Linked DNA regions of Maricaulis maris. The protein of the gene in region 1 interacts with the protein of each later gene in a pairwise test. Links are inferred from orthologs where the notes say so. Each region holds a gene or a part of one and is shown on either strand. Other genes may lie near its edges. The genes, in order: mrdA and AAA969_RS07620.

What was found.
Region 2: the proteins of mrdA (region 1) and AAA969_RS07620 interact in binary tests that used the Escherichia coli proteins (3 or more experiments, as listed by UniProt). The link is inferred for Maricaulis maris from one-to-one orthologs.

The regions. Positions count from the first base shown.
Region 1 is NZ_AP027270.1:2,129,675-2,141,605, reverse strand. What follows is about bases 3,760-6,663. They hold mrdA (penicillin-binding protein 2), read left to right. Parts: upstream 3,760-4,226; coding sequence 4,227-6,101; downstream 6,102-6,663. Other genes in these bases: rodA (rod shape-determining protein RodA), read left to right, coding at 6,101-6,663; mreD (rod shape-determining protein MreD), read left to right, coding at 3,760-4,214. Also shown: ilvC (ketol-acid reductoisomerase), read left to right, coding at 1-90; AAA969_RS10165 (hypothetical protein), read left to right, coding at 155-679; AAA969_RS10160 (TVP38/TMEM64 family protein), read left to right, coding at 743-1,507; AAA969_RS10155 (rod shape-determining protein), read left to right, coding at 1,651-2,691; rod shape-determining protein MreC, read left to right, coding at 2,728-3,696; more of mreD, read left to right, coding at 3,693-3,759; more of rodA, read left to right, coding at 6,664-7,258; AAA969_RS10130 (sodium-dependent transporter), read left to right, coding at 7,378-8,730; pip (prolyl aminopeptidase), read right to left, coding at 8,727-9,692; AAA969_RS10120 (hypothetical protein), read left to right, coding at 9,809-10,465; AAA969_RS10115 (class I SAM-dependent methyltransferase), read left to right, coding at 10,465-11,067; AAA969_RS10110 (hypothetical protein), read right to left, coding at 11,027-11,931. UniProt on the Escherichia coli protein: Catalyzes cross-linking of the peptidoglycan cell wall. Responsible for the determination of the rod shape of the cell. Is probably required for lateral peptidoglycan synthesis and maintenance of the correct diameter during lateral and centripetal growth.
Region 2 is NZ_AP027270.1:1,629,791-1,641,943, reverse strand. What follows is about bases 5,971-9,096. They hold AAA969_RS07620 (penicillin-binding protein 1A), read left to right. Parts: upstream 5,971-6,344; coding sequence 6,345-8,849; downstream 8,850-9,096. Other genes in these bases: AAA969_RS07625 (N-acetylmuramoyl-L-alanine amidase), read left to right, coding at 5,971-6,247. Outside these bases: AAA969_RS07640 (GNAT family N-acetyltransferase), read right to left, coding at 1-375; AAA969_RS07635 (M48 family metalloprotease), read right to left, coding at 387-1,748; AAA969_RS07630 (Rne/Rng family ribonuclease), read right to left, coding at 1,861-4,557; more of AAA969_RS07625, read left to right, coding at 5,054-5,970; AAA969_RS07610 (polymer-forming cytoskeletal protein), read right to left, coding at 10,162-10,641; AAA969_RS07605 (M23 family metallopeptidase), read right to left, coding at 10,697-11,929; AAA969_RS07600 (ferritin-like domain-containing protein), read right to left, coding at 12,042-12,153. UniProt on the Escherichia coli protein: Cell wall formation. Synthesis of cross-linked peptidoglycan from the lipid intermediates.

The DNA.
Region 1 (11,931 bases):
ATGAAGGCCGAGCGCGCCGCTGACCGGACCCTGCCGATTGAAGCTGCGGGCGCGGAATTGCGGTCGCGGATTTACGGTGCCACGAAATAGCCAACAAGTGTCGGCACCTGTAATAGGGTTATTCGGAACCAGAATCGTGTGCGGGGGCACCCAAATGGCATTCAATCCTGTGAAGATCCGCCGCTATGGCGAACCCAAGGAAGTCGTGGCGCGTGTGTTCGAGGAAGTCGGCGGCATCCCGTCGGTCATGGAATTGCTCGACCTCAGCCGGACCCGCGTCTATGCGCTCGCCGATCCTGACTCTTCCAACGAGATTTCCTACGCCCGGATCGCCAAGCTGACCGAGTCCGGCGCTTCCGCCGCGGCCCAGCATCTCGCGGCCCTCGCCGGCGGGATCTTCCTGCCGATCGAGAAGGCTGACGATGCCAACTGGCTGGCACTTGCCGGTGAGGCGAGCCGCCGCAATGCGCGCAATATTTCCGCCATCATGGAAAGCCTGAGCGAGACCGAGAAATCGCCCGGCCGCATCGACCAGGACGAGGCCCGCGAGATCCTGAAAGTGCTCGACGAGCAATTGGGTGTGCTGGCCATCCAGCGCGTCAAGCTGGCGGCCATTGCTTCCGGCGAGGCCATCGACATGAGCGGCCAGCCGCCGCGCGATGAAAACGGCGCAGGGTGATTGCCCGCCGGGCAAAGCGTGCTTAGTTAGGCGATCCCTCGCTTTGACCGGGCTCCTGCTGACATGAACCGACTGACCGATTTTTTCCTGCGTATGGACGCCCGCGCGGTCCGCGCTGTGGGTGTGTCGGTTGCCTTGTTCGCGGTGGTCGCGATCGTGTTCGTGATCGGGCGTTTCGTGCTCGATGTGGAGCCGGGTGCCGCGGGCAGCTGGTTCGAGGCGTCGGCCAGCCAGTGGTACGCGCTGCCCCTGACCATCCTCGTCTTCACGGCCCTGTCCTTCGTGGGGGCGCCCCAGTTCGGGCTGGCGGCCGCGTCCCTGGTCGCTTTCGGGCCGACGAATGGCGCCATCTATGCCTTCATCGCGACCCAGGTTTCAGCCGCCGTCAATTATGTCATCGGGCGCTATTTCGGCGCCGATCTCTTCAAGCGCTATGGCGGCGACTGGGCCAACCGCATTTCCGATTTTATCGGGCGTAACGGCTTGTTGGCCTCGATGGTGGTCCGCTGGGTCCCGTCCGGGCCTTTCATCGTCGTCAATATGGGATTTGGTGTTGCCCGCACGCCCTACTGGGCCTTTGCGCTGGGGACGGCGCTGGGATCGGCGCCCAAGATTTTCATTGTTGCCCTGATGGGGGAGAGCATCCGGACCATGCTGTCGGAGGGCAAGGTGCTGGTCGGCATTGCCTTTGCGGCCGCCGCCCTGGCCTGGATCGGCATCATGCTGCTGGCCCGGATCTGGTTGCGCCGCAACCGGGGGGCGTCGGCGGTGCTCGCCAAGGATGCCGCGGAAACGCCCGCATCCGAGACCCGGTCACCGAAAACCTGAGCGGGCGCCTGACGACTGATTAATACCTGCCCTGTAACAGCGGGAATGCCCGTCCGCCCCTTGCAATCTTGTGCGGAGCATCGCACAACAAAAACAGTTGCACCGCGGCTTTGCCGCCACACTTGTCGAGATTCACCGCCCCCATGCTCAATAGCCTTTTCGGTTTGCTCTCTGCGGATATCGCCATCGATCTGGGAACCGCGAACACGCTTGTCTATGTCAAGGGACGGGGCGTCGTGCTCAATGAGCCGTCGGTCGTCGCCTACAAGATCGAAAAAGGCCGCAAACACGTGCAGGCGGTGGGCGCCGAAGCCAAGCTGATGCTGGGCAAGACACCGGGCAATGTTGAAGCGATCCGGCCGATGCGCGATGGCGTCATCGCCGACTTCGATGTTGCCGAGGAAATGATCAAGCATTTCATCCAGAAAGTGCACAATCGCCGCGCAATGGTGAGCCCGCAGGTCGTGATCTGCGTCCCCTCCGGCGCGACCGCGGTCGAGCGTCGCGCGATCCATGAAAGCGCTCTGGGCGCTGGCGCCCGCAAGGTCTACCTGATCGACGAACCCATGGCGGCCGCGGTCGGCGCCGGGCTGCCGATCGACGAGCCGACCGGCTCCATGATCGTCGATATTGGCGGGGGCACCACGGAAGTCGCCGTGATGTCGCTGTCGGGCATTGTCTATTCGCGCTCGGTCCGGGTCGGTGGCGACAAGATGGACGAAGCCATCATCAATTATATTCGCCGCTCGGCGAACCTTCTGATCGGCGAGACCTCGGCCGAGCGGATCAAGAAGGAAATCGGTTCGGCCATGCCGCCCGTCAAAGGCGAGGGGCTGTCACTGAATATCAAGGGCCGCGACCTGATGAACGGTGTCCCGCGCGAGATCGCGGTCACCGAAGCGATGATCGCCGACAGCCTGTCCGAGCCGGTCGAGCAGATCGTGGAGGCGGTCAAGCAGGCCCTCGAGGCGACGCCGCCGGAGCTGGCGGCTGATATTGTCGACAAGGGCATTGTCCTGACCGGCGGCGGTGCACTGCTGCGTAATCTCGATACCGAGCTGCGTGAGCGGACCGGCCTGCCTGTCAGTCTCGCTGATGACGCGCTGTCCTGTGTCGTGCTGGGTTGCGGCAAGGCGGTTGAAGACCTTCGGATCTGGCGTCCCATACTCTCCGAAGCGGTGTAATCTCCACCAACGTAACGGGGGAGAAGGAGTGAGGCGTTGGCGTCACGACGCTCGACACGACATGATGGTGACCAGGGTGTCCGCTTTTCGCGAACGCTGTTCATTGCCCTTCTCGTCGTTTCCGGCGCGTTGATCGCCTTTGATCGTCCGGCCTCCCGCTCGGCCCCGTTTGCCAGCTTCCGGGCCGGCTTCACCGATGTCGCAGCCCCGCTTCTCGATCTGGTTGCCCAGCCCCTGCGCGGGATCAAGAATATCGGTCCCTACTGGCGTCGACAGGGCGAACTCGTCGATGAGAATGCCCAGCTGCGCCAGCAATTGATCGAGGCTCGCTACTGGGAAGACCTGGCTTATCGCCAGCGCGACCGCATCGAAATCTATGAAGACGCCCTCGATGTGGAGAGCGCTGCCATCGAGGACCGGATCGGCGCCTGGACTGTCGCCGACCCGCGTGGCCCCTTTGTCCGGGCGCGCCTGATCGGCCGCGGCAGCGAGGCCGGTATCAGCGACGGCTTCCCGGTGATCAATCTTTATGGCCTGGTGGGGCGGGTCTACGAGACCGGCCGCCGCTCGGCGCGGGTGCTGTTGCTGACCGACCTCAATTCACGCATTCCCGTCATGGCCGACCGCTCGAACGCCCGGGCGATCCTGGTCGGGGACAATTCTGAGTTCCCGCGTCTGGACTATGTTGGCCGGGCGCCGGACATCCAGCCCGGCGACCGGATCGTATCGTCCGGTGATGATGGTATCCTGCCGCGGGGCTTGCCGGTAGGTGAGGCGGTGGCGACCCGCGATGGCGGCTGGCGCGTCCGGCTCTATTCGGACCAGGCGCCGGTCGATTTTGTCTGGGTCTGGCCCTACCAGCGGGTGACGCCGCCGGACCGGGAGATCGAGCCGGAAGTTCCGGAAACCGCAGGTCCGGCGATCGCCGAGACCGGTGACGGGAACAATGATGGCGACAATGACGTCGATACCGACGGGGCCAATGCGGCGGAGGAGGTCCAGTGAGAAAACCGACTGACCGAAGCTCGCCCTGGCTCGCCGCGACAGGCTGTCTTGTCTCTGTCCTTCTGGCGCTGATCGTCCAGGCCTCGCCGACCCGTCTCGTTGACGGGCTGACGATCATGCCGACCTTGACGCTGATGGCCATTTTCCTGTGGTCCGGTGTTCGCCCGCAATTCATGCCGCCGATCGCGGTCTTCGCCATCGGCTTGACCCAGGACCTCCTGACCGGCGCGCCGATGGGCGTATGGGCGCTGTCCTACCTGGTCTCGATCTCGGTCTTTCGTTTTCGCGGGGAAGAAGGCATGCCGCGCGATCTGCCACCCGTGCTGCTGCGCTTCGGCGCCACGCTTCTGCTGGCCCATGGTCTCGCCTTCGCGGCGGGCAGTTTCGCCCTCGAGCAGATGGCCGACCTGCAGCCGCTGGTGATCGAGATCGCCGCGTCGCTCCTGATGTTCCCGCTGCCAGCCTATCTGGTCCTGAAACGCCGCCGCTCACGCGGCTCCGGCTTTATCGGAGGATGAGGACGGTTTTCCATGCGTGCTGACCGCCAGGAACAGGATCTGAAATTCACGCGCCGCGCCCTGCTGACCGCAGGCGCGGGCGGTCTCGCTTTCCTCGGGCTGGGCGCTCGCCTGTATTCGCTGCAAGTCCTCGAAACCGAACGCTACCGGCTGATGTCGGAAGACAATCAGTTCAATTTCAATCTGCTGCCGCCGTCACGCGGGCGGATCCTCGACCGCTTCGGTGTTGCCGTGGCCGATAATCGGGACAGCTATCGGGTCCTGCTGGTGCCCGAGCAGTCCGGCGATGTCGGCTCGGCGCTCGACCGCCTCCAGCCTTTCCTGCCGCTGAGCAATTATGAGCGCGAGCGTGTCCTGCGCACGGCCCGTGGCCAGCGCAGCTTCCACGCCATCACCGTCGCCGATGATCTGGACTGGCATACCTTTGCCTCGATCAATCTCAACGCCCCGGATCTCGCCGGTGTGACGCCGGATGTCGGCGAGGTGCGCTCCTATCCCTATGGCCCGTCCTTTGCCCATGTGATTGGCTATGTTCAGCCGCCCAATGACGACGACATTGCCAATAATCCGCGCGATGCCGAGCGGCTCCTTCGCCACCCGGGTTTCCGCGTCGGCAAGACCGGGGTCGAGGTCGCGCGCGAGATGGATTTGCGCGGGCAGGCCGGTGCCCTGAAGACCGAGGTCAATGCCCGCGGCCGCGTGATCCGCGAGTTGCCAGAGCAATCGACCGAGCCGGTCGCGGGACGGGATGTCGTCCTCACTCTGGATGCCGATATCCAGCGCTTTGCCCACGAACGGCTTGGCCAGGAAAGTGCCTCGGCGGTGGTGATGGACGTCAATACGGGCGAGCTGATTGCGCTGGTCTCGACGCCCAGCTTTGATCCCAACCTGTTTGTTGGCGGGATTTCCTCGGCGGATTACGCCGCCTTGCGCGACAATGACCATAATCCGCTGTTCCAGAAGTCGATCCAGGGGACCTATCCGCCCGGCTCGACCTTCAAGGCCGTGGTTGCGGCGGCCGCGCTGGAGCATGGCGTCATCCCGCCGACCGAGCGGGTGAACTGTACCGGCTCGGTGCGGCTCGGAAATCGCGAATTCCACTGCTGGCGTCGGCGCGGCCACGGGCCGGTCAATCTGCGCGATGCGGTGAAGACTTCCTGTGACATTTTCTTCTACGAAATCGCCGAACGCCTCGGGATCGATCGCATCCACGAGATGGCGACCCGGTTCGGCATCGGTGAGCAATTCGACATCGGCATCGCCGGTGTGCGTCGCGGCAATATGCCGAACCCGGCCTGGAAGCGGGCCCGGTATGACCAGGGCTGGTCGACCGGCGACACCTATAATACCGGGATCGGGCAGGGCTTCGTGACCACATCGCCCTTGCAGCTGGCGGTGATGACGGCGCGCGTGGCCTCGGGCCGGGCGGTGACCCCCACCCTCTATCGCAATGCGATGATGCCGCCGGCGGCCCATATCGGTGTCAACGATGCGGCGCTGGCCAGCGTCCGCGACGGTTTGCGGGCCGTTGTCGAGGAGCCGGGCGGGACGTCCTATTCCCTCGGCGGCCTCGGGCTCGGTGATATCGAGATGGCGGGCAAGACCGGCACCGCGCAGGTCTATTCCATCACGGCGGCCGAGCGCGAAAGCGGCGTCCGCGAGCAGGCCGATCTGCCCTGGCGTCTGCGCGATCATGGCCTCTTCATGTGTTACGCGCCGGCAGCCGAACCGAAATATGCCTGCGTTGTCGTTGTCGAGCACGGCGGCGGCTCCTCAGCCGCGACGCGGCCGGCGCGCGACATCCTGCAACGCACCGTCGCGCGGGATCCGTCCAGCCGGGCCGGCGTGTTTGCCGATCTAGGCAACAACGTGCCGGGAGGTGCCTGATGGCTGTCTTCCGCGAGAGTGTGCCGCGCGACCTGCCCGGCAAGATGATGGAGCTGAACTGGACCCTTGTCCTGCTTCTGGTCCTGCTCGGGGCGGCCGGTGTCGGCATGCTCTACTCGGTCGGTGGCGGCAGCTGGGAGCCGTGGGCAATCAATCACGCGATCCGCTTTGCCCTCGGCTTTGCCGGCATGCTTGTGATTGCGATGTTCCCGCCGCGCTTCTGGATGGGAGTCGCCTATCCGGTCTATGTCGGGGCACTGATCCTTCTGGTCCTGGTGGAGATCGGCGGGGTCACCATCAATGGCGCCCAGCGCTGGGTTGATCTCGGACCGATCCGGATCCAGCCGGCGGAGATCATGAAACTCTCGCTGGTGCTGGCGCTGGCGCGTTTCTACCATGACCTTCCCGACGACAAGGTGACGACGATTTCCGGTCTCCTGCCGCCGCTGCTGATCATCGGACTTCCGGCCGCCCTGATCGTCAGCCAGCCGGACCTCGGCACGACGCTTTTGCTGGCGGCGACCGGTGTGATGGTGATCTTCATGGCCGGGCTGAGCTGGTGGTTCATCCTGATCGTCGGCGGGGCCGGCCTGGTCGGTGTTGTCGGCATCGGACTCTACGGTCTGGAGAATATTCTCGCCGACTATCAGATGGATCGCGTGCACGCCTTCCTCAATCCGGATTTCGACCCGCTCGGGATCAACTATCACCCCAACCAGGCGGTGATCACGCTCGGTTCGGGCGGCATGACCGGGAAGGGCTTCCTGGAGGGGACCCAGTCCAAGCTGGGCTATCTGCCGGAGATGCAGACCGACTATATCTTCACCGCGCTGGGCGAGGAATTCGGCTTTGTTGGCGGGATCGCGGTGCTGGCAGTCAATGCGCTGATCATGGCCCAGGGCGTAATCATCGCGATCAGCTGCAAGAGCCCGTTCCTGCGCCTGATGACGATCGGCATCATCACCACCTACGCCTCCTACGTCTTCATCAATATCGGCATGGTGTCGCGCCTGCTGCCGGTGGTCGGGGTGCCACTGCCGCTGATTTCCTATGGCGGCACGGTCGTGCTCGCCGTGATGGCCGGCTTCGGGCTGATCCTGGGCGCCCACATCCATCGCAATGCCGAGCCGCCGCGCGGAGCCGGCCTGTTCGGCTGATTTTGCGCCGCACTGCAACAACGTCGCGCGCTTGACCGGCTGGGCCGGTTGAGGAAGTGTGCGCGGCAATTCAGTAAGGGGTGGACGCACGCTCGCGTCCGGTTTCAGGGGAGTTTCTCATGGCGGCAATACCAGCCGGTCAGCACGCGCATTGGTCGTCGCGCTTCGCATTCATTCTGGCGGCGGTCGGTTCCGCGGTCGGTCTTGGCAATCTGTGGCGCTTCCCGTTCATGACGGGCCAGAACGGCGGCTCGGCCTTCGTCCTGATCTATATCGGCTGCGTGATCCTGTTCGCCCTGCCGGTTCTGATGGCGGAAATCGCGATCGGTCGCCACGCCCAGCAATCAGCGATCTCCTCGACCCGCAAGATGGCCCAGGAAGCGGGCAAGTCGGCCAATTGGGCGATTGTCGGCTGGGTCTGTACCGCTGGCGGCTTCCTCATCCTGACGACGTATTCGGTCATTGCCGGCCAGGTCATGGCCTATTCGGCCTCCGGCTTTGCCGGCGGTTTCGGTCAGCCCGACGGCGCGACCATGTTCTACCAGGGTCACGGCACGCAGCTGCTGTGGCATGCGGTCTTCATGCTGATCACCGTGCTGATCGTGGCCCGGGGTCTGAAGGGCGGGATCGAGCAGGTCGCGACCTTCCTGATGCCGCTTTTCTTCGTGATGCTGATCGGCCTGACGATCTACTCGCTGTTCTCCGGCGCCGCCGGTGAAGCCATCGCCTACCTGTTCACGCCGGACTTCTCGGCGGTCACGGGGGCGACCTTCGTGGCCGCTCTCGGCCAGGCCTTCTTCTCGGTCTCGGTCGCCTCGGCCATCATGATCACCTACGGCTCCTATCTCTCCAAGGACACCAATATCGGTTCGTCCTCGGTGCTGATCGCCGGTGCCGATACCGCCGTTGCCCTGATTGCCGGCCTGATGATCTTCCCGATCGTCTTCATGGTCGGGATCGATCCGGGCGAAGGCCTCGGCCTGATCTTTACCGCCTTGCCGGCCGTCTTCGCCGACATGCCGGCGGGCAATATCATCGGTGGAGCCTTCTTCGCGCTGGCCTTCATTGCCGCGATCACCTCGTCGATTTCCCTGCTGGAAGGCACGGTCGCCTTTATCGAGGAACATTCCGACTTCTCGCGTCCGACGGCCGCCTGGCTGCTGGGCTTCTTCGCCTTCATGATCGGCTCGGGCGCGGTCTACTCCTCGACCTTCGCCGGCGAGTTTGTTGACTGGCTCTCGGGCAGCTTCCTGCTTCCGCTCGGCGGTCTGCTGGTTGCGGTGTTTGCCGGCTGGGTGATCCCGAAAACGATCATGCGCGACGAGTTGAGCCACGCCTCGAACGGGCTGTTCGCCTTCTTCCACTTCTGTGTGAAGTTTGTGGTCCCGCCGGCGATCGGTCTCATTTTGCTGCTGGGTCTGGACGCCAAGTTCAATGGCGGCGGCATCGGGGCCTTGCTCGGCCTCGGCTAGCCGAACTTGTCGGCAAAGGCGTCGGTCGCACGCACCAGTGCGTCGACCACGCCCGGCTCGCCGGCTGCATGGCCGGCATCGCCAATCAGCTGGAGCCTCGCCTTGGGCCAAGCCCGGGCGAGGCTCCATGCCGTTTGGGGTGGCGTCACCACGTCATATCGGCCCTGGACGAGAATGCCCGGCAGATGCTTGTAGCGGTCGGCATCCTCGATCAGCTCGCCATCGCGCTCGAAGAAGCCCTTGTGCACGAAATAATGGCTCTCCAGCCGGGCCAGCGCGTCAGCGCGTACCGGGTCGGCGAGGGGACCGGCGGGGTCCCCGGTCATCGAGATCAACGCACTTTCCCAGCGTGACCAGGCCAGCGCATCGGGGCGGCGGCGGATGATGTCCGGCTCGGCGAGGCGTTCGTAATAGGCGCGGATGATGTCTCCGCGCTCCTCCGGGCTCAGCGGATCAACGAGGCGTTCCCAGGCGTCCGGGAAGAGCATGTTGGCGCCATCCTTGTAGAACCAGTCGAGCTCGCGCTGTGTGCAGGTAAAGATGCCGCGCAGGATCAGGCCGATGCAACGGTCGGGATGGGCGCGCGCATAGGCAAGTGCCAGCGTGGCGCCCCAGGAGCCGCCAAACACCACCCATTTCTCGATGCCCATGACCTCCCGGATCCGTTCAATGTCGTCGATGAGGTCCTGGGTCGTGTTGTGCGCCAGCTCGCCGTGCGGGGTCGATCGACCACAGCCGCGCTGGTCGAACAGGATGACGCGATAGCGGCGCGGATCGAAAAACCGGCGCAGCGCCGGTGAGGCGCCGCCTCCGGGGCCCCCGTGCAGGGTGACCACCGGAAGGCCATCGGGACGACCGCACTCCTCGACATAGAGGTCGTGGCCATTGCCGACCGCCAGTCGCGAGGCCTTCAGCGGGCGGATCGGCGGATAGAGGAGGCGGCGGGAGTAGGATGCGTCCATGTCGATCACTGTGCCGTTAGCCAGTCCTAAATACAATAAACCATAGCCTAGAAGGCCTTCGCTCTATATCGTGCATCACGTTGGGGCTGACCATTGATCTTGGGATTGTTTGAGTAATGAGCGCATTCCGGCGAGCCGTTCTGGCCATAAGTTTTTGCTGCCTTGCCTCTGCCTGCGCCAGTGCGCCGATTTCAATCGCCGCATCCTCGCTTCCCGGCTCTGCCGGCCCCTCTACCCCCGCCCACCGTCAGCTCGACAGCGCCGTTGACCGTTTCAACACGCGCCTCGAGGCGCGTGGCCTGATCCGCCAGGCCAGCTCGATGGACACCGCCATGCGCTGGATGAACCAGCTGGCGGGTCATGACAGTGAGAGCGGGCCGGGCGGCCTTGCGCTCTATCTTGAGGTCGGCGACGTCGATCTTGAGGACGCGACGGCCGTCGGGATTGTCCAGGCCGATCTTGTCGATGTCTGGCGCGCCGCCGCCGGGATCGACGCCGCCAGCCGTGCGCTGCTGGTTGAGGGTGCGGGCCTGTCGCGTGCCGAGGTCACCGACGCACTCGGCGCCGTCGAGGGCGCCATGGCCAATGCACAGAGCGCACAGTCGGTTTTTGACGCCGCGATGCTTGAGATGATGTCGCTGCACGATGCCGAGGCCCTGTCGGGACTGCGGGTTGAGCGCGATTTGCTGGCCTTGCGGATCAGCGATTTGCGCGATCGGGCCGATGAGCTGGCCGATCTGCGCCGCCAGATGCGTAACCCGGCAATTTCCTGATGATCCATCCTGATGAGGTGAAGGGCTTTCTCGACCCCGAGGAAGGCCGGGAGCTGGCCAGCCTGGCCGGCGAGGCGGGACAGCTCGGCCCGGTGCTCGAGATCGGATCCTATTGCGGCAAGTCGGCGCTATATCTGGGGCCCGCCGCGCGCCAGGCCGGGACTATTCTCTACACCCTGGATCACCACCGTGGCTCGGAAGAGCACCAGCCCGGCGAAGAATACCACGATCCCGAGCTCTACAATGCCAAGCTGGGCGCGGTGGAGACCCTGCCAGCCCTGCGCGAGACCCTGTTCCGGGCCGAACTGGAAGATTGTGTCATTCCGCTCGTCGGCCGCTCGGCGGTGATCGCCGCCAACTGGACCACGCCGCTGGGCATGGTCTTCATCGATGGCGGGCACTCCATGGAGGCCGCGCTGGCCGACTACCGCGGTTGGGCCGGACGGGTTGTCGCCGGCGGCATCCTGGCCATTCACGACGTCTTCCCGAATCCGGAAGATGGCGGTCGTCCGCCCTATGAAATCTGGAAGCTCGCCTGCGCCTCGGGCCTGTTCGAGCCGGTCAGGCGTACAGGAACGCTGGAAGCTTTGCGGCGGCTTTGACCGTCGGGTATTCCGGCAGGTGATTGGCGACCAAGAGGTCGCTGCCCCGGGTCAGCCCGTCGATCGCATCGGCGGCGAGGATCAGCGCGCCGGACGTCCAGGACGGTCGCTCGCGTGGCCAGATAATCGATTCCTCGAACTGCCAGCCCATCCAGTAGCCGCCATCGTGGGCAATCAGTGGTGCCAAGTTGGCGATCAGGGCGCGCGCCTGCTCGGTCTTGCCGACCGCCTGGCAGGCCAGTGCCAGTTCGGCGGTCTCCGCGGCGGTCACCCAGGGCTGGTCGGAGACGCAGCGGCAACCCAGACCCGGCTCGACGAATTCCGACCAGCGGGCATAGAGCCGGGCGCGTCCGATATCGGTCGGCAGGACGCCCGCCAGCGCCGGGTAGTACCAGTCCATGGCAAAGCCGCGGCGGTCGGTGCCCTTGCGGTCAAAACGGGCGTCATTCTCGCGCAGGGCGGCGCCGATCCGGCGCCGTGCCTCGAGCCAGGCTGTAACCGGCTTGCCCAGTCTTCGGCCGATCAGGCAGGCGCATTCCAGCGCCTTGTAGAGGCTGGCATTGCCGGCCCGCAGGCTGTCGATTTCCGTGATGGTCTGCTCATCGCCGCGGGCGCGCCAGACGATATCGCCATGCGGGGTCTGGTGCGCGAGGATGAAGTCCATCGCTGCTTCGACCATCGGCCAGTAGCGGGTCAGGGTGTCGAGCGCGTTGAGGGCCAGCAGGCTGCGCAACACCGTCACCGCGGCATAGCCGGAGAAATTGGTGTCGCGCGCGGTTTTCGGTTTGCCCGGGACGAGATGACGGTTGGCATCATCAAGCGGAACCGAGGCCCCGAGATCGCCGGTCCAGCCACCATCGGCCT
Region 2 (12,153 bases), 500 kb from region 1 along the record:
CGGCGAGAAGGGCACAGCGGTCAGGAGCTTGGGGTAATACTGCCCGCCGGCGCGCTCATAGGCGTCGGCCCAGGCATGGTCGAACACGTATTCGCCCATCGAGTGAGATTTGACATAGAGCGGGACGGCGCCGACCAGCTGGCCGGCGCGATCGCGGGCGATCAGATGGCGTTGCATCCACCCGGTTCCCTCGCCGACGCAACCGCTCGCTTCCAGCGCTTGCAGAAAGTCCCAGCTCAGAAAGGGGTCGAACTCGAGATCGGGTGGATTGGCCAGCCGGTCCCAGTCCTCGCGGGCGATCTCGGTAAGGCCGTCGACCGGCTGCACGGTCAGGGTCGGCGCGGTTTCGCCATCATCAGCCGGAGGCGGTGCCATGCAGGGTCCGATCAGTTGCGCTGCTGGCGACGCATCTGCCGCATCTCTGCCTCGGTCGGAATGGACACGGCCTCGATCTCTGTCGCGCGCACCCAGGCCGGCGTTCCGATTTCCAGCGCTGTCCGCGCGCGCGAGGCAAATTGATGAGCGCGCTGGCGGTTGCCGGCGGCGTAGGATTGCTCGGCAATCGCCAGCTGGGCCAGCGCCGTATCGCCATTGCGCTCATGCACGATGGAGAGCTGATACCAGGCGAAACCATTGTCGGGCTCGATATCCAGCGCCACCCGCAAATGCTGGGCGGCTTCTTCCAGATAGTCCGGATTATCGGTCGCGATCATTGCGTTGGCGAGGTTGACCCGAAGCAACGGAGCGGTGGGTTCCAGCTCGACCGAACGGCGGTTCGGCTCGATCGCATCTTCGGCATGCCCGCTTTCAAACAGCATCTGGCCATGGAGCTCATGGAAATAGGGGTTGTCCGGCTCTTCCTCGAGCAGGCTCTCGATTTCCTCGAGCGCCCGGTCAAGGCGGGCGTCATGATAATAGGCCACGGCCCGGGCGTAACGCGCGGGCAGGCTCTGATCGCTCTCGGGATAGCGATAGAAGACAAATTCCGGTTCAGCCAGAAAGCCGTAAATCTTGCCCTGGATCCGCTGCAGACGGGCGATTTCCTCGGGACTGTCGACGGTCTCGTAATAGGGCGACTCGGTTGCCCCGCCGCGCAGATTGGAAATCCGCTCCGAGGAGAGCGGGTGCGAGCGGAAATACGGATAACGCCGCGCGTTCGACATCACTTCCTGGTAGCGGAAACGCTCGAAGAATTGCACCAGCCCTTCGGCGGACTGGCCGCTCGCCTCAAGGAATTGCAGCCCGGCCTGATCGGCGGAGGCCTCCTGGGCGCGGCTATAGGTCATGAAGGAGAGCGCACCGAATTGCTGCGATGAGGCGAGCAGGGCCCCGGCGGCTCCGCCTTCCCCGGCCAGGGCTGCAAGGACGCCGAGCCCGAGGCTGACGAACATCGGCGCTTGGGCGGCGGATACACCATCGCCCACGCGGGCCAGGTGCGCGCCGGAGATATGGCCGGCTTCGTGCGCAATCACGCCCTTGAGCTGATTGGGGGTTTCTGATTCCAGGATGATTCCGGTGTGCAGGAAGATGTTCTGGCCACCGGTGACGAAGGCGTTCAGCGTGGGATCAGCGACGATGTAGAGATCGACATCAGCGGGGCGCAGGCCGGCGGCTTCGAGAATGGGGTCGGAATAATCGCGCAGCATGTGCTCGATTTCCGTGTCCCGGATCAAGGATTGAGCCAGGCTTGACGCATGTGTGGCCACAGCAAGAACGCAGGCTGTAGCGACGGTTTTCAGGATGGACATCCTGCCTCCACTGATCGGCCCCCGCTCGGCCCATGATAGCAGCATCACCCCAGGACGCCACGTCCTCTATCAAGATGGGTTGCCCGGCACCGCCGGGCAACCCTGATCCTGATCAGTTGCCGAACAAGCCTGTCCGGTTCCACCAGCCGCGACGCTTCGGCTTGCCATCATCCTTGGCAGGCTTCTCGGCCGCAGCGGTTTCAGTCTCACTGGCTTCCGGCTCGGATTCCGTCGCCTCCGGCTGCGTTTCGGCCGCCGGCTCTGCAGCCGGTTCAACTGGCTTCGCCGGAGCCGTCTCTGCGACCGGTTCCTCGGCCTTCTTGCGACGCGGGGCGCGACGCTTCGGCTTCGGCGCCTCGTCCTCGGCGGCTGGTGCGGCCTCGGCGGTGTCCGTTTGCGTTGCCGCGGCAGCGGCCTCGGCCTCAACGTCCGCCGCTTTCTTGCGGGGGCGACGGGTGCGCTTCTTCGGAGCCTCCTCCGCGACCGGAGCCTCGGCTTCGGCCGCCGGTTCAGCGGTCACGTCGGTCTCAGCCGGAGCTTCGGCTACCGGTTCGGATTTGGTCGAGCGGCGACGCGGAGTCCGCTTGCGCTTCGGCTTCTCTTCGCTGGCCTCGGCGCTGTCGGACGGGGCATCCCCGGACGCCGAATCCGCAACCGCGGTCTCCGCCGGGACCCCGGTTTCCGTGCCTTCGTCGGCTGCCGGTGCGGCCGCGTCAGTGGCGTCACCGGATTCGGTACCGGCTTCGTCCGCATTGACCTCATCCTCGGTGCGACGGCGTCCGCGACCACCGCGGCGACCACGACGGCGGCGGCGGCGCGGCTGGTCATCACCATCCTCATCGCTGGCGCTGCGGGCAGCCTTCGGTTCGTCACCCTCATCATCATCGTCCTGGCCATCGGCCTCGACATTGACGACTTCCATGGCGGCAGCCGTATCGTCCGACGACGGCTTGCGACGACGGCGGCGACGGCGGCGACGGCCACCGGACGCGTCGCGCGGCTCATCGCGACCCTCGCCCCGGGCTTCCGCCTCATCCTCGTCGTCATCCTCATCGGAGGTGTCATCGATCTCGATCGCCTCGATCGATTCGACCGACAGCGGCGCGATCGGGAGTTCTTCACCCGGCTCGCGGTTCTCCAGGGCCTCGATCGAGAATTCCGGTGCCAGGATGCTGTCATCGGCGGTCACCGAGATGCTCATTGCGAAGCGCTGTTCGATCATCAGGAGATGATCGCGCTTTTCGTTGAGCAGGTAGATGGCCACCGAGGTCGGAACGGAAATGCGAACCCGCTTGGCGCGACCGCGCGTGCCTTCCTTTTCCAGGCCGCGCAGGGCGACGAGGGCACTCGATTCGGTCGAGCGCAGATGGCCGGTGCCCTTACAGGTCGGGCAAGTCGTGGTGGAGCCTTCCAGCAGGCTGGAGCGGCGTCGCTGGCGCGAGATTTCCATCAGGCCGAATTGCGAGATGCGGCCAACCTGCAGGCGGGCGCGGTCACGCTTCAGCATGTCCTTCATCTTCTTCTCGACGGCACGATTATTCTTGTTCTCGTCCATGTCGATGAAGTCGATGACGATCAGGCCGGCCAGGTCACGCAGTCGCATCTGGCGGGCGGCCTCGGCCGCCGCTTCCATGTTCGTCTTGAGGGCGGTCGCCTCGATATTGCGCTCGCGGGTCGACTTGCCCGAGTTCACGTCGATCGAGACCAGCGCCTCGGTCGGGTTGATCACGAGATAGCCACCGGACTTGAGCGGCGCGACGGCCGAATAGATCGCCTCGAGCTGGGCCTCACACTGGTGGCGCAGGAAAAGCGGCACGGTTTCCTTGTAGTGCTGCACCTTCTTGGCATGGCTGGGCATCAGCATCTTCATGAAGGCTTTCGCCTCCTTGTAGGCTTCTTCACCCTCCACAAGCACGGCGTCGATCTCCTTGTCGTAGAGATCGCGGATCACCCGCTTGACCAGATTGCCTTCCTCGTAAATCAGCGCCGGAGCGACCGAATTCAGGGTCAGTTCGCGGATATTGGTCCACAGACGCAAAAGGTAGTCGGCATCGCGCTTGATCTCGGTCTTGGTCCGGGACGCCCCCGCTGTGCGGATGATCAGGCCGACACCCTTGGGCAGATCGAGCTCGGACACGACCGACTTCAGGCGCTTGCGATCCGACGCATTGGCGATCTTGCGGGAGATCCCGCCGCCCCGCGGCGTGTTCGGCATCAGCACGCAATAGCGGCCAGCCAGTGACAGATAGGTCGTCAGCGCGGCCCCCTTGTTGCCACGCTCTTCCTTGGCCACCTGCACCAGCAGGATCTGGCGGCGCTTGATGACTTCCTGGATCTTGTACTTGCGGAACATCTGGCGACGGCGACGGGCGGCCTGCTGGTCGCTGATATCGTCTTCCTCGCTGTCGTCCCCGATGGTTTCAGGGGCTTCACTCTCGCTATCGCTGTCAGCGTCGTCGCCATTGCCGGCGGCGACGGTTTCGGACTTGGCGTCGTCAGCCTCGTCTTCATCGTCATGCGCCGCAGAGGCTTCTTCCTCGGCGAGGGCCATGCGGTCCTCGTAAGGGATCTGATAGTAATCCGGGTGGATTTCATTGAAGGCGAGGAAGCCGTGGCGATTGCCGCCATACTCCACAAACGCCGCCTGAAGCGAGGGCTCTACACGCGTTACCTTGGCGAGATAGATATTTCCGCGAATGGGGCGGCGAGCGGCCGCTTCGAAGTCAAAATCCTCAACTTTCGAACCGTCGAGCACGACGACGCGGGTCTCTTCCGGATGACCCGCATCGATCAACATTTTCTTGGACATTAAAGTCGTCTCCTGCGCGCGCGCACGATCGCCTGTGAGCCATCAAATGGCGAGACAGGGACAAGCGTGGCGGCGGGGGCGAGATGGACGGGGTGCGGCCTGTTTTCATTGCTCTAGGCATCAGGCGCTCCCCGCGCATCGGCAGTTACCATAAGCGTCCAGCACCGTTTGGGTGGACGCGGCGGTCGGGGCCCCGGATTATTCTTCGGTCGGACCGGGGCGACGATTAGCGTGTTGGCAGGCCTGTGAGGCCCAGCCGCTTCGCGCCCGGCGCATGCACTCGACCGGCTTATCCGGCGGTGCGTCGCCAAGGCCTTGGCAACATGCAACATTCGAATGCGGAAGAAAAGGCTTTCCCGCCGTAGGCGAACGCCCGCTGGAAAAACCGTCCCGGCATCAACCAAACGTCAAGTTCCGTGCGTTAGCGTTCCGCAAAAGCCGTGGACAGAATCACGGTGTGTGCGATGGTGTAACAATGCGGGTTCAACAGTTTTTCATGGCGGTGTCAGCCGTTCTGGCGGCCGCCGGAACGGGCTTCGCGGACCAGGAGGTCCGTGATGTTCGCTTTGGCGTGGAAGCCGCGACGACGCGCGTCGTCATTGAAACATCCGAGCCGGCCGAATTCCGGGCCTTTACCCTGGACGGCCTGTCCGACCGTCTGGTCGTTGACCTGCCGCAGGCGCGCTGGTCGGTGGCCAATCTCGCATCGGGTGAGGGGGTCGGACACGGCCTCGTCGACGGTTTTCGCTTCTTCGACAATTCCGCGTCGAGCTCCCGCGTGGTGTTCGAACTCGAACATCCTGCCGTTATCGTCAGCCAGTTCGCCCTCGATCCGGCGACGCCGGGCGGCAATCATCGCCTGGTCATCGATATGGAACGGTCCACTGCGGACAGTTTCCAGAACGCGTCGGGGTTCAATCATACCCGCGCTGACTCACTTGATTCGCTGATCGCCGAACGCGTCGAGGCCGTTTACGTGCCGCCGCAGCGCGAGCGCCGCGTCATCGTTATCGATGCCGGGCATGGCGGCCGCGATCCCGGTTCGATCGGTCGCAGTGGTACCCATGAAAGCCAGGTCACGCTGGAGGCTGCCCGCGAGCTGCGCCGTCAGCTTCAGGCGACCGGACGCTATGAGGTCCTGATGACACGCGACCGCGACGTTTACCCGTCCTGGGAAGAGCGGGTGGGCGTGATGGAAGACGCCCGCGCCGACCTGTTCCTGTCGATCCATGCCGACAGCTCCAGCAATCCGGATGTCCGGGGCGCGGCCGTCTATACACTGAACGATCGCGCCGAGAACCGGGCGCGCGCCCGGGCCCGGGAAGATTCGAACCATACCCAGCAAGCCGATGTGAATAATATTCTGGTCGAGCTTGAGCTGCGCGAGAAGCGCAACCAGTCCTCGGCCTTCGCGGAAGTCCTGCTGGAGCATCTCGACGACGCCGGACCGCTCCTCGCCAATCCGCATCGCCAGGCCAATCTCTTCGTGTTGCTGGACCCCCGGGTGCCCGCTGTCCTGCTCGAGATGGGCTTTGTCACCAACCGTACCGACGAGAGCAATCTGAACTCGCCGGCCGCGCGTCGTCGGCAGATGGAAGCGGTTGCGCGCGGGATCGACAGCTATTTCGCGCGGCGTGGTGATGATGGCGAGTTGCTGGACGAGACGGCGATTGCACTTCCAGCCCGCTGACTCCCTTTAATCTCGCGGCGAGCGCGGCCATAATGCCGCCGCGGAGTCATGCTCAATCGCACAGGCTGACCGGCGGATAGAGTGGCCAGAGGGCAAAATGAAGATCTTCACCTTGCGTAATGTCTTGCGGACAGCCCTTTGGGGTGGGATCGCGGCTGCGGTTCTTGCCGTCATCGGCTTCATTGCCGTTGCCGTCTACGTCGTTCGGGTGACCGATGATCTGCCCGACTATCAGCAGCTGGCCGAGTATGAGCCGCCGATCATGAGCCGGGTGCATGCCGGCGACGGTCTGCTGATCGCCGAGTATGCGCGTGAGCACCGGGTCTTTGTGCCGATTGCCAACATTCCGCAGAATGTCGTCCACGCCTTTATTTCGGCCGAGGACAAGAATTTCTACGAACATGGCGGCCTCGATTTCCGAGGCATTATCCGGGCCGGGCTCTCCAATATCAGCAATGTCCTTCAGGGGCGCCGCCTCGAAGGGGCCTCGACCATCACGCAGCAGGTGGCCAAGAACTTCCTGCTGTCGAGCGAGCAGCGCCTGGAGCGCAAGGTCCAGGAAATGGTCCTGTCGCGCCGCATCGAGCGCGCCTTCACCAAAGACCAGATCCTCGAGCTCTATCTCAACGAGATCTATCTCGGAAACCGGGCCTATGGGGTTGCTGCGGCGGCCCTGAACTATTTCGGGCGTTCGCTGGACGAGCTCGAGCTTCACGAGATCGCTTATCTGGCGGCGCTGCCCAAGGGGCCGGCGAATTACCATCCTGAGCGCCATCACGAGGCTGCCCTTGAGCGCCGCAACTGGGTGCTCTCGCGGATGGCTGAAAATGGCTATGTGACCGAGGCTGCCGCGCGTGAGGCCATGGCCCGCCCGCTGGAAACAGTCGATCGCCTGTCCGGTGCGACCTACACCGCGGCCGAGTATTTCGTCGAAAATGTTCGCCGCGAAGTGTTCTCGCTTTACGGCGAGGACGAGCTTTATGATGGCGGCCTGTCAATCCGCACCACGCTCGACACGCGCATGCAGCTCGCCGCTCGCAGCGCATTGCGGGGCGGCCTTGAAGCCTATGATCGCCGCCACGGCTATCGCGGCGCGCTGTCGACGATCGAGCTGGGCGACGGCTGGACCGAGCGTCTCGCCGAAGTGGACATCCCGCGCGATCTGGACGAGGGCTGGCTGCAGGCCGTCGTACTCGAGACAACGGCCAATGCGGCCCGGATCGGCCTGCTCAATGGCGAGGAAGGTTCGATCCCGATGTCGGCGCTGGAATGGGCACGGGAAAACCTGCCCGACGGCGAAATCGGCCCGGCCGTCAGCCGTCCGTCCGAGGTGCTGACCGCCGGTGATGTCATCCTGGTCGCCAGCATTGCTGACCAGGAGGGCTTCTCCGAGGGCCAGTATGGCTTGCGTCAGGTGCCGGCGATCAATGGCGGGATCATGGCGATGGATCCGCATACCGGCCGCGTGCTTGCGATGGTCGGTGGCTATTCCTTCCAGCACAGCCAGTTCAACCGCGCCACCCAGGCGCGCCGGCAACCGGGCTCGGCGTTCAAGCCCTTCGTCTATGCCTCGGCGCTGGACAATGGCTATACCCCGGCCAGCCTGATCCTCGATGCCCCCTTCATCGCGTCGGGGGGTGCGGATGAGCGTTTCTACATGCCGTCCAACTATTCCGAGCGCTATTATGGCATGTCGACCCTTCGGCTCGGACTGGAGCTGTCGCGGAACGTGATGACGGTTCGCCTGGCCCAGGAAATGGGGATGGCCCCCATCGTCGATTACGGCGTCCGTTTCGGGATCTATGATGATCTGGAGCCGGTTCTGGCGATGGCGCTCGGCGCTGGCGAAACGACGCTTTACCGGCTCGTTTCGGCCTATGCGACGATGGTCAATGGCGGCCGCCGCGTCGAGCCGACCATCATCGACCGTGTCCAGGATCGAACCGGCGCCACCATCTTCGCCCACGAAGTCCTGCCCTGTGACACATGCGATACCGCTGATTGGGACCGCCAGACCGTTCTCGAACCGCGTTTCCCGGAGACCCGTGAAGAGGTGATCGATCCTGTCACCGCCTACCAGGTCGTGCACATGCTTGAAGGCGCTGTGCAGAGCGGTACGGGGACCGCGCTGCGTTCATTGCCCTGGACCCTGGCGGGCAAGACCGGGACCACGAATGATTTCCGCGATGCCTGGTTCATGGGCTTTGGTCCCGACCTGGTTGTCGGCGTCTATGTCGGCTTCGACACGCCCTATCAGCTGGGCGCGGGCGAGGCGGGGGGCCGCGTCGCCGCGCCGATCGCGCGTGACTTCCTCGAAGTCGCCCTTGAAGGCTATCCGGTTGCCCCCTTCCGCGTTCCGCCGGGTGTGCGTCTGGTTCCGGTCAACCGCGTCGATGGCGAGCCCGGCGTGCTGGGCCAGTCCGGCGTGATTCTCGAAGCCTTCCGCCCGGGCACAGAGCCCTCGCGCCAGACCGATGAAGAGGAAAGCGGTCTCAGCTTCGCCCGTTCCTCGGTCAGTGATGATCCGCTCGCCTTCCTGCTTGCCGAAGAGGAAGAGGGTGATGAGGATGAGGAAGAAGACGAGCTGGGCGGTCTCTACTGATCCGGCCGGTCCCGTCTCTGCACGGCATGGCTTGTTTCGTCGAGCCGCGCTGATTATCCCTTGCGACCGAATGATTTAGAAGACCAGCAGGATTGACCGCCCATGCGTGCTGACATCCAGACCCTGTCCGACGAAATCCAGCAGGCAGTTGGCCTGCTGAGGAGGCGTCTTTGACTGGGATACAGCCCAGAAACGTCTCGACGAGCTGAACGCGAAATCGGAAGCCCCTGATTTCTGGAACCAGCCGCAGCAGGCCCAGGCGCTCATGCGCGAGCGCAACCGTCTGGAAGCCGCGATCAAGACCGTGATCGAGGCCGAGCAGGAATTGTCCGACAGTCTCGAGATCATCGAGCTGGCCGAGATGGAAGACGATGCCGACATGGTCGAGGAGGCGGTTGCCGGTCTCACACGGCTGGCAGAGCGCATGCGTCGCGCCCAGCTTGAGACGCTGCTCTCGGGCGAGGCTGATGGCAATGACGCCTTCGTCGAGATCCATTCCGGCGCTGGTGGCACCGAGAGCCAGGACTGGGCAGCGATGCTGGCCCGCATGTATACCCGCTGGGCCAATGCCCATGGCTACAAGTCCGAGATCATGGAAGAGCAGGCTGGCGAGGAAGCCGGGCTGAAATCAACAACCATCCTGGTCAAGGGCGAGAACGCCTATGGCTGGTTGAAAACCGAGGCGGGCGTGCACCGCCTGGTCCGGATTTCGCCGTTCGACTCCAGTGCGCGGCGCCACACCAGCTTCTCTTCGGTCGGGGTCTACCCGCAGATCGATGACGCGATCGAGGTCGACATCGACGTGTCCAAGGTGCGTACCGACACGTATCGCGCCTCCGGTGCCGGTGGCCAGCACATCAACAAGACCGATTCTGCCGTCCGCCTGACCTATGACATGCCGGGCGAGGAAAAGCCGATCGTGGTCCAGTGCCAGAATGACCGGTCCCAGCACAAGAACCGGTCAACCGCGTGGGAGATGCTGCGGGCGCGTGTCTACGAGGTCGAGCTGCAACGCCGCGAGGCCGCAGCGCAGGCCGAGGCGGACAGCAAGAGCGAAATTGGCTGGGGTCACCAGATCCGCTCCTACGTCCTGCAGCCCTATCAGATGGTCAAGGATCTGCGGACCAATGTGGAGACGTCGAATACCGGCGGCGTTCTTGATGGTGATCTCGATGCCTTCATGGCGGCGGCCCTGGCGGCGCGCGTCGGTGGCGACGAGGACGACGCCTGATCGGGACACGCTCTGATCGGGCCACAAAAAAAGCCGGCGCTCCGAGGAGGGCCGGCTTTCTTGTGTCTGCGTGTGTTGGCTCTAGAAGCCGGACTTGCTCGCAACGGGCGGCTCAAGCGAACCGAGCGGGTCCTGCCCCTTGGCCGGCGCCGGCGGCTTGCTGTCAGCTTTCGCCATCGGTTCGGCCTTCATGCCGGTATCCTTGGCGACCGCCGGCTGGGACGGTGTGGTATCCTTGAGCGGATCCGAGGAATGGCGGCAATGGCCGTCGAAGAATGCGCCACTCTCGACCGACAGGGCGGCATGGACAATATCGCCTTCGATACGAGCCGTAGAGGCCAGCTGGACCTGACGGGCGCGAACGCTGCCCGTGACGCGGCCACGAATGACCACGGTCTCGGCCTGCACTTCACCGGACACGGTGGCGTCCTCGCCGATAATCAGTGAGCCCGCGCGCACATCGCCATCAACCGTGCCATCCAGCTGGATTTCACCGTCAGAAACGATCGTACCCGTCAAAACGAGGTCGCTGGAAAGGATAGAGGGGGCTTTCGATTTCATGGCGTTCCTTTTCGGGGGGGCGCTGTTGGCGCCGGTCTCGGGAGAGGAGTGGTTGTTACCCTTGTTGAACATATTGGCCAGCTCTCAATAAACGCTCAGGATCGATTGCCGATCCGTTATACCAGATTTCATAGTGCAGGTGCGTGGCCGTACTGCGACCCGTGGACCCCATCCCCCCGATACGCTGTCCGCGTTCCACAGTATCACCACGCCGCACGTCGATTTCGTGGAGATGTCCATACCGGGTCAGGAACCCGTAGCCATGATCGATTTCCACAGTACGACCATAGCCGCCACGCCAGCCGGCGTAAACAACCCGCCCGGGACCGGTCGCCTGGATCGGTGCCCGGCGGTAGGCCGCGAAGTCCATGCCGCGGTGGGAGGTCGGCCGGCCGTTGAACGGATCAATGCGGACGCCGAAATCACTGGTTTGCCGGTAGGTGTCGCCGACCGGCTCGCCCAGCGGTCCCGCCTGGACAAACTCTTCCAGTTCTTCGACTTCGAGGAGTCGCGAAGCAATCCGCGTGATCCGGCTGGAGAAGGCCTGGTCAAGATTGACCGAAGAGGCGTTGGCAAAGGCATCCGACTCGGAGAGCGGAATGAAGGGGCCGCCGGTCTCTGTGCTGTCCCGGTTGTCGGCGATCACGGCTTCGAGATCGAGGCCGGTCAGACGCAGGACAGCGCGCAGGTTCTGCAGGCGGGCTTCCGTTGCATCCTCGGCCTGGGCGAGGACGCTGTCCTGCTCGCCCATCAGATAGGTCACCTGGTCTTCCGGCTCGCCGGAGGCCGTGGCAGCAATCGCAATCAGCGGGTCACGGGCTTCGCGCGGGGTCGGGTCAGCCGGCGTTGCCGCCATCAGGACACGACCATCATCAAGCGCGGGAGAGGGCTCCATCTCCTGACCCGTCAACTGCTCGGCAAATTCGACGAGCTGACGCAGGGTCTCGTGGCGCATCTGGAATTCGTAGGCGGTGCGGTCGAACTCCTCCATCCGCGATTCCATCAGCGAGATGGCGGTCGCTTCAGTCGCACGGGCTTCGGCGACGAGACGGTGGGATTCAAGACGTTCGCGTTCGATCTCATGTTCCTTGGCGGCCATGGCCTGGCCATGGAAGGCCACAGAGACCGTGGAGAAACAAAGCCAGCCGGCCAGGACAGTCGCCCCCATGAGGGCTGAAATCTGAACCGTCGTGGAGATCGCGAAGTAGCGGACCTGACCATCGGAACGATGGTAGATCTGCCGGTCCGGAAACCAGCGTTGAGCCGTTCCCCAAACAGCTTCTTTCACTCGTGTGAACATCCAATACGCCGTTCAGTTATGGTTGCCCCGAACCCCAAGGCGAGCATGTGACACAAATCGGGTCCGAATATCAACAAGCCGATGCAAGAGATGCGCCGGATCAGGCGAGGCTTTCGTAGAAATCAGGCGTCAGATCGGCCTGGAGCCGGGCCGCGGCGTTGAACGGTGGCTTGAGGCCACCGGGAAATTGTTGGCGAACAAGCGTCTGGAAC